Linked DNA regions of Iamia sp. SCSIO 61187. The protein of the gene in region 2 binds, or shares a complex with, the protein of the main gene of each other region. Links are inferred from orthologs where the notes say so. Each region holds a gene or a part of one and is shown on either strand. Other genes may lie near its edges. The genes, in order: smc and HC251_RS10640.

Region 1 (4,521 bases), 1.6 Mb from region 2 along the record:
GGCACCACATCGCCGAGTGGATCGCCCACCGAGGACCGACGAACCCACGCAACCTCGTGCTGCTGTGCCGGTACCACCACGGCGTCGTCCACCGCCCCGGATGGACCATCGAACTGATGCCCGACGCCACCGTCATCATCACCACCCCCGACGGACGGAAGCGACGATCCCAGCCCGTCGACCGACGGGCCCTCGCCGCCTGAAACTCGACACCAGGTGAGCCCGCAAACCGTGCGGGCTCACCACCGCGCTACGGAAGGTGCCAGGCACCTTCCGTGCCCCGCGCCGCCTCACGGACCAGCAGGAGGAACCTGGGTCTCTGCGCTCAGGACCCCGACATGACCTGCCGAGCGGAACCGCGGGGACCACGAGGCGCCAGACACCTCGTGGACGCGCGTGGGTCGGCGCCTCGTCAGGCGTCGGCCGGGACGAACTGGTAGTGCCAGGCCGCTCGGGGGCCGATGTCGATCAGGACGTAGGTGCCACCCTTCTCGGCGATCTCGAGGCGAGGCGGGTACACCTCGAGGCGAGACTGGCACGGGCCGCCGTGGCAGGGGACACCGAGTCGGTCGCCCGGCTCGAGCACCTGGGGCTCGCCGCTCTGGTCGTACCAGTCCGGGGAGTGGCGCGGCCCGGCCGGGACCGGCATCCATCGCGTGCCCTTCCACGACATGGCCGCAGGCTACGACCAACCTGAGGATCAGGTGGCGGCGTTGGCCTTCTCGCTGATCACCTTGCTGCTGCCGCCGGGCTGCATGGTGACGCCGTAGAGGAGGTCGGCGGCCTCCATGGTGCGCTTCTGGTGGCTGACGATGATCAGCTGGGCGTCGGCCCGGAACTCGGCGACCAGGCCGAGGAAGCGGTGGAGGTTCACGTCGTCGAGGGCGGCCTCGACCTCGTCCATCACGTAGAAGGGCGAGGGCCGGGCCCGGAACACGGCGAACAGGTAGGCGAGGGCGGTCAGCGACCGCTCCCCGCCCGAGAGCAGCGACAGCTTCTTGACGTTCTTGCCCGAGGGCTTGGCCTCGATCTCGACGCCGGTGCCGAGGAGGTCCTCGGGGGAGGTCAGCGCCAGGCGCCCCTGGCCGCCGGGGAAGAGCGTCTCGAAGAGGTGGCGGAAGTTGCCCTCGACGTCGGCGTAGGCCGACGCGAAGACCGAGACGATCTCGGCGTCGACGGCCCGGATGACCTTGGCCAGGTCACGCCGGGCGGACTTCACGTCGTCGAGCTGGGCCTCGACGTGCTCGTGGCGCTCCTGGAGGGCGGTGAACTCCTCCAGCGCCAGCGGGTTGATCGGCCCCAGCAGGCGCAGCTCGCGCTCGAGGTCTCGCACCCGACCGGCGACGGTGGCCCCCTCGGGGACCGTCGGCTCGGGGGCGGCGAGGGCGGTGTCGGGGTCGGCGTCGAGGTCCCGGCGCATGGCCTCGACAGCGGACTCGATGCGGACGGTCAGCTCCGAGATGTCGAGCTCGGCCCGCTGCAGGCGCTCGCGGGTCTCGCCCAGGCCCTTCTCGGCCTCGACCCGCCGAGCCCGCGTCCCCTCGAGCTCGGCGGCGACGGCCCGGGCGGCGTCGGACTGCTGACGACGACGCTCGCGCAGGGAGGCCAGGGCGACCTCGACCTCCTCGGACCGGGCGGCCACCACCGCGGCCAGCCGGGTGACGGCCTGCTCCTGGCGCTCGAGCCCCGTCCGGCGGGCCTCGGCCTCGGTGCGCTCGGCGCTGTGGCGGGAGAGGCGCTCCTCGATGTCGGCCCGGCGACCGGTGAGGAACTGGGTGCGCTCCTCGATGCTCGCGGCCCGGACCTCGAGGTCGCCCCGCAGGGCGGCGACCGATCCGGCCCGGTCGTCGATGCGGGACCGGGCGTCGGCCGCGGCGCGGGCCCGGTCGGCCCGGCGGGCCTCGTCGGCCTCGAGCCCGGGCAGCTCGGCCTCGAGGGCGGCGAGGCGCTCGCCGTCGCGGGCCACCCGCTCGTCGAGCTCGCCGGCGTGGGTCTGGAGCGACGCCGCCTCGGTGGCCAGGTCCCGGCGGTCGGCGTCGGTGCGCTGGAGGGCGTCCCCGGCCGCGACGAGGCGGCTGTCGTTGCGATCGAGCGCCCGGCTGGCCTCGGTCTCGGCGGTGCGGGCCTCGGTCAGGAGGCGCCGGAGCTCGCCGACCTCGGTGGCGGCGGCGTCGGCCTCGGCGGCGGCGGCGGCCGCCCGCTCCTGGGCCTCGGCCAGGGCGGCGCCGGTGGCCCCCGAGCCGGCGGCCCCGACCCGCCACCCGTCGGGGGCGAAGCGGTCACCGGCCCGGGTGACGACCACGGTGCCGGGGGCGGCGAGCACGGCGTCGACGGCGTCGGGCCAGGCGTCGACGACGACGGCGGACCCCACGAGCGCGTCGAGCAGACCCTCGACGCCGGGCGCCACCGCCCGCACGTGCGGCCGCAGCGCCTCGCCGTCGCGGATCGCGTCCGAGGCATCCCGGGCGGGACCGGACGCCGAGGTGAGGGGGACGACGGCACCGGCCAGCTCGCCGGCGGCCAGGGTCTCGAGGGCGCGCCGAGCCCCCTCGACCCCGTCGACCACGACCGCACCGAGGGCGGCGCCGGCGGCGGCCTCGAAGGCCGCCTCCCAGCCCTCGTCCACGGCGACCAGGTCGAGCAGCGTGCCCAGCACGCCGCTGACGCCCGCGAGGCGCTCGGCTCCGGCCCGGGCCCGGGCCTCGTCGAGGGCCAGGCCGAGGGCGTCGGCCCGGGCGGCCCAGCGGTGGCGCTCGGCGTCGGCGGTGCGACGGCGCTCCTCGGCGGCCTCGGCGGCGGTCTCGACCTCGGCCCGGCGGGCGACGGCGACGTCGGACTCCTCGACGAGGGTGCCCTCGGCGGCCTCGGCCTCGGCCAGCTCGCCCCGCAGCCGTTCGGCCTCCTGGTCGAGGCGGGCGGCCTTGGCGGCGAGGGCGTCGATGCGCTCGGCGACGCGCCGGCGCTCCTGCTCCCACCGCTCGACCGACGACCGCACCGCGGTGAGCTCGCCCCGGACCTCGGCGGCCCGGCTGACGCCGACGCCGCCGGCCTCGGCCCACGCCTGCTCGGCCCCGCCGGCGTCGTCGCCCCACTCCTCGGCGAAGCGCTCCCGCTCCGCCGCCAACACGGCCTCGGCCTCGGCCAGCGCCTCGGCGTCGGGGGCCAGGCGGGCCCGCTCGGACTCGACGGCCTCCAGCTCGGCGTCGAGGCGGGCGGCATCGGCCTCGAGCGAGGCGATCACGGCCTGGTCGACCGACGCCCCCCGCTGGCGCTCCAGCCCGCGGCGGCGCTCGGCCAGGACGGCCGACAGGCCCCGGGCCCGCTCGCGCAGGGCCTCGCACCGGGCCAGGTCGTCACCCAGGTCGTCGCCACCGAGGGCGGAGAGCCGGGTCTCGGTGGCCACCACGAGGGCGTCGAGCTGGCTCAGCTGGGCCTTGGCGTCGGACTCGCCGGCGCGCAGGTCGCGCCGGGTCCGCTCGGCCGCCTCCAGGCGGGTGCGCAGGCGCCGCAGCTCGTGGCCGGCGAGGAACAGGCGCAGGGCGCCCAGCTCCTCGACCAGCGACTCGTGGCGGCGCGCCGCCTCCGCCTGGCGCTCGAGGGGCCGGAGCTGGCGGCGCACCTCGCGGAGCAGGTCCTGGAGGCGGAGGAGGTTGGCCTCGGTGCCGGCGAGGCGGCGCTCGGCCTTCTCCTTGCGGCGCCGGAACTTCAAGATCCCGGCCGCCTCCTCGATGATGAGCCGGCGGTCCTCGGGGCGGGCGTTCAGCACGGCGTCGATCTGGCCCTGCGAGATGATGACGTGCTGCTGGCGGCCGACGCCCGAGTCCGACAGGAGCTCCTGGATGTCGAGCATCCGGCACGGGACTCCGTTGATGGCGTAGTCGCTGTCGCCCGAGCGCCACAGGGTGCGGGTGATGGTGACCTCGCCGAAGTCGATCGGGAGCAGACCGGCGCTGTTGTCGATGGTCAGGCTGACCTCGGCCCGCCCCAGGGCCGGGCGCTTGGCCGTCCCGGCGAAGATGACGTCGTCCATCTTCTGGCTGCGCACCGCGCTCGGCGCCTGGGCGCCCAGCACCCAGGCGATGGCGTCGACGACGTTGGACTTGCCGCTGCCGTTGGGGCCGACGACGACGGTGACGCCCGGCTCCATCTCCAGGGCGGTGGCGTCGGCGAAGGACTTGAAGCCCTTGAGGGTGAGCGTCTTGAGGAACACGGTCAGTCCAGCCGGGGAGGGGGCACGAGCAGGGTCCCGGAGGGGACCGTCAGACCTGGCAGTCGGGGCACATGAACAGGTTGGCCTTGGCGAACTTCACCTTGGTGATGGTGCCCCGGCACCGGCTGCACGCCTTGCCGGCCCGCTCGTAGACCTCGAGGTACTCCTGGAACCCGCCGGGCTTGCCGGCGAGGTCGTAGTAGCCGTCCTCGCCCAGGGTGGTGCCGCGGTGCTTGGCCCCGTCGTGGAGCGTCTCGACCAGGGCGCGGTACAGGCGGCGCATCTCCTGGGACGTGAGGCGGTTGGACTCG
Region 2 (2,766 bases):
GCAGCAGGAGGCCCTCGGTGTCGAGGTCGAGACGGCCGACCGGGAACACGCGCGGGGTCTCCGGGACCAGGTCGACCACGACGGGCCGGCCCTGGGGGTCGTCGGCGGTGGTGACGACCCCCGTCGGCTTGTTGAGCAGGTAGTACACCGACCCCGGCCGGATCCCGATGGGCACGCCGTCGACCTCGACCACCGAGACCTCGGGGTCGACCCGGTCACCCAGCATCGCCTCCTCGCCGTCGATGGTGACCCGGCCGTCGGCGATCAGCTCCTCGCAGGCCCGCCGGCTGCCCATGCCCGCCTGGGCCAGGACCTTCTGCAGCCGGATGCGGCCCTGGTCGGGGTCAGACGCCTCCGGCATCGGGGTCCTCCCAGTCCTGGGCGTCGCCCAGGGCGGTGAGGTCGACGTCCTCGGCCGCCTCGGGTCCCGTCGGATCGGTGGCGGCCTCGTCGTCGGGCTCGGGGGGGTCGTCCGGGGCGGGGTCGTCCGGGGCGGGGTCGTCGTCGGGGGTGACCCGTAGGCTGTGCTCGAGGGCCTCGACCACGTCGGCGCCGGGCACGAACGAGGCGATCGACGGCAGGTCCTCGAGCGAGTCGAGCCCCAGCCGCTCGAGGAACAGCGGGGTGGTGCCGTAGAGGACCGCCTGGCCGGGTCCGGGGTCGCGGGCGACCTCGGCGACGAGGCCGCGGTGGGTGAGGGTGCGCATCACGCCGTCGACGTTGACGCCCCGGATCGACGCCACCTGGGCCCGGGAGAGGGGCTGCTTGTAGGCCACGATGGCGAGGGTCTCCAGCGCCGCGCTCGACAGCCGGGCCGACTGGCCCTCGAGGACGTAGCGCTCGACGTAGGGGGAGGCCTCGGGGTGGCTCTGGAACCGGTAGCCGCCGGCGACCCGCACCAGGACGAAGCCGCGCTGCTGGGCCTCGTACTCGGCGGCCAGGGCGGCGCAGGCCTGCTCGACCCGCTCGACGGAGATCTCGAGCAGCTGGGCCAGCATCTGCGGCTCGACCGGGTCGGGGGCCACCAGCACGATGGCCTCGAGGGCGCGACGGGTCTCGACGGGCAGGTCGGCCGGGGCCCCGGCCGGGAGGTCGGCCATCAGCCCTCGTAGTCGTCGACGCTGCGGGCGGCGCCGGCGAGCACGCTGCCCCGCTCGTCGTCGTCCTCGGCGCCGCCGGTCCAGGTGATGCGGATGTCGCCGAAGAGCTCGGCCTGGTCGAGGTCGACCAGGCCCTGCTTGCACAGCTCGAGCACGGCGAGGAACCGGAGCACGACCTCGAGCCGCTCGACCAGCGAGGCCGTCAGGGCCCGGAAGCCGATGGTGCCCACCCGGGGCAGCTCGTCGACGAGCTCGGCGACGGCGTCGGCGACCGAGAGGCGGATCGGGGCGACGTGCTCGAGGTCGACCCGGGGCACGGGCCGGGGGGCCGTCGCCCGCAGGAAGGCCGAGCGCAGGTCGTCGGGGGTGACGCCGTCGAGGCAGTCGGGGGTGAGGTCGAGGAACCGGTCCTCGGGCCCGGCCCGGCGGGCCCACGAGCGGGCGGCGGTGTCGGCGAGCCCGGCCAGGACGTGGGAGGCGTCCTTGAACGTCTTGCAGTCGAGCAGCCGGGCGAGGAGCAGGTCTCGCTCCTCCCAGAGGGCCAGCTCGTCGTCGAGGTCGACCTCGGCGTCGCCGGGGAGGAGGCGGCGGGCCTTGAGCTCGACCAACGTGGCCGCGATGAGCAGGAACTCGGTGGCGATCTCGAGGTCGAGGCCGTCGAGCTTGTCGAGCTCGGCCAGGTAGGCCTCGACCAACCCCGACAGCGAGACCTCGTACAGGTCGACCTGCTCGCGGAGGATCAGGTGCAGCAGGAGGTCGAAGGGCCCGTCGTAGACGGGGGTCTGCACCTGGTAGGTCATCGCCGCAGATCATATGACACCGGTGTGGTTTGCCGCACCCCCTCCCTCCCGCGCGGCGGCGCGGCGGCCCACGCCCTGGTCAGCGGTCTGCCCCGTGCCGGAGCACGGCGTTCAGGGCGACGAGGAGCTCCGCCGGTGCCGTCGCGGCCGCCGGCCCGACGCTGGCCCGCTGCGAGGTCGAGCAACGGAGGCTGGTGCTCCGGGCGTCGGCCCCTACGCTCGCCGCCCATGACCCGTGTCTTCTCCGGCATGCAGCCGACCGGCGACGTCCACCTCGGCAACCTGCTGGGGGCGCTGCAGCGCTGGGTCCACGACCAGCACACGACCGACGCCATCCACTGCGTGGTCGACCTCCACGCCCTCACCGTCCCCCAGGACCCGGCCGCCCTGCGCGACGCCACGCTGCGGCTCTCCCAGATGTTCCTGGCCGTCGGCCTCGACCCGGATGTCTGCACGGTGTTCGTCCAGAGCCACGTGGCCGAGCACAGCGGGCTCGCCTGGCTGATGGAGTGCACCGCCTCGATCGGCGAGCTCCAGCGCATGACCCAGTTCAAGGACAAGGGCGGCCGGGCCTCGTTCGTCTCCGGCGGGCTGCTGACCTACCCCGCCCTCATGGCCGCCGACATCCTCCTCTACGACACCGACGAGGTACCCGTCGGCGACGACCAGCGCCAGCACGTGGAGCTGGCCCGTGACCTGGCCGAGCGGTTCAACTCCCGCTACGGGCCGACGTTCACCGTCCCCCGGGCGACGTTCCCGAAGGCCGGCGCCCGGGTGATGGACCTCCAGGACCCGACCTCGAAGATGTCGAAGTCGGCGGCCACGGCGTCGGGGACGATCCTGGTGCTCGATGAGCCCAAGGTCGT

The links.
Region 1: the proteins of HC251_RS10640 (region 2) and smc are in contact, whole or in part, in a crystal structure (PDB 3ZGX), measured with the Bacillus subtilis proteins. The link is inferred for Iamia sp. SCSIO 61187 from one-to-one orthologs.

Annotation. Positions count from the first base shown.
Region 1 is NZ_CP050948.1:3,781,051-3,785,571, forward strand. What follows is about bases 501-4,521. They hold smc (chromosome segregation protein SMC), read right to left. Parts: upstream 4,211-4,521; coding sequence 701-4,210; downstream 501-700. Other genes in these bases: HC251_RS18025 (hypothetical protein), read right to left, coding at 501-673; HC251_RS18035 (Fpg/Nei family DNA glycosylase), read right to left, coding at 4,260-4,521. Also shown: HC251_RS18020 (HNH endonuclease signature motif containing protein), read left to right, coding at 1-203; more of HC251_RS18025, read right to left, coding at 413-500. UniProt on the Bacillus subtilis protein: Required for chromosome condensation and partitioning.
Region 2 is NZ_CP050948.1:2,212,736-2,215,501, reverse strand. It holds HC251_RS10640 (ScpA family protein), read right to left. Parts: upstream 1,901-2,766; coding sequence 1,100-1,900; downstream 1-1,099. Other genes in the region: trpS (tryptophan--tRNA ligase), read left to right, coding at 2,129-2,766; scpB (SMC-Scp complex subunit ScpB), read right to left, coding at 345-1,100; HC251_RS10650 (pseudouridine synthase), read right to left, coding at 1-361. UniProt on the Bacillus subtilis protein: Participates in chromosomal partition during cell division. May act via the formation of a condensin-like complex containing Smc and ScpB that pull DNA away from mid-cell into both cell halves.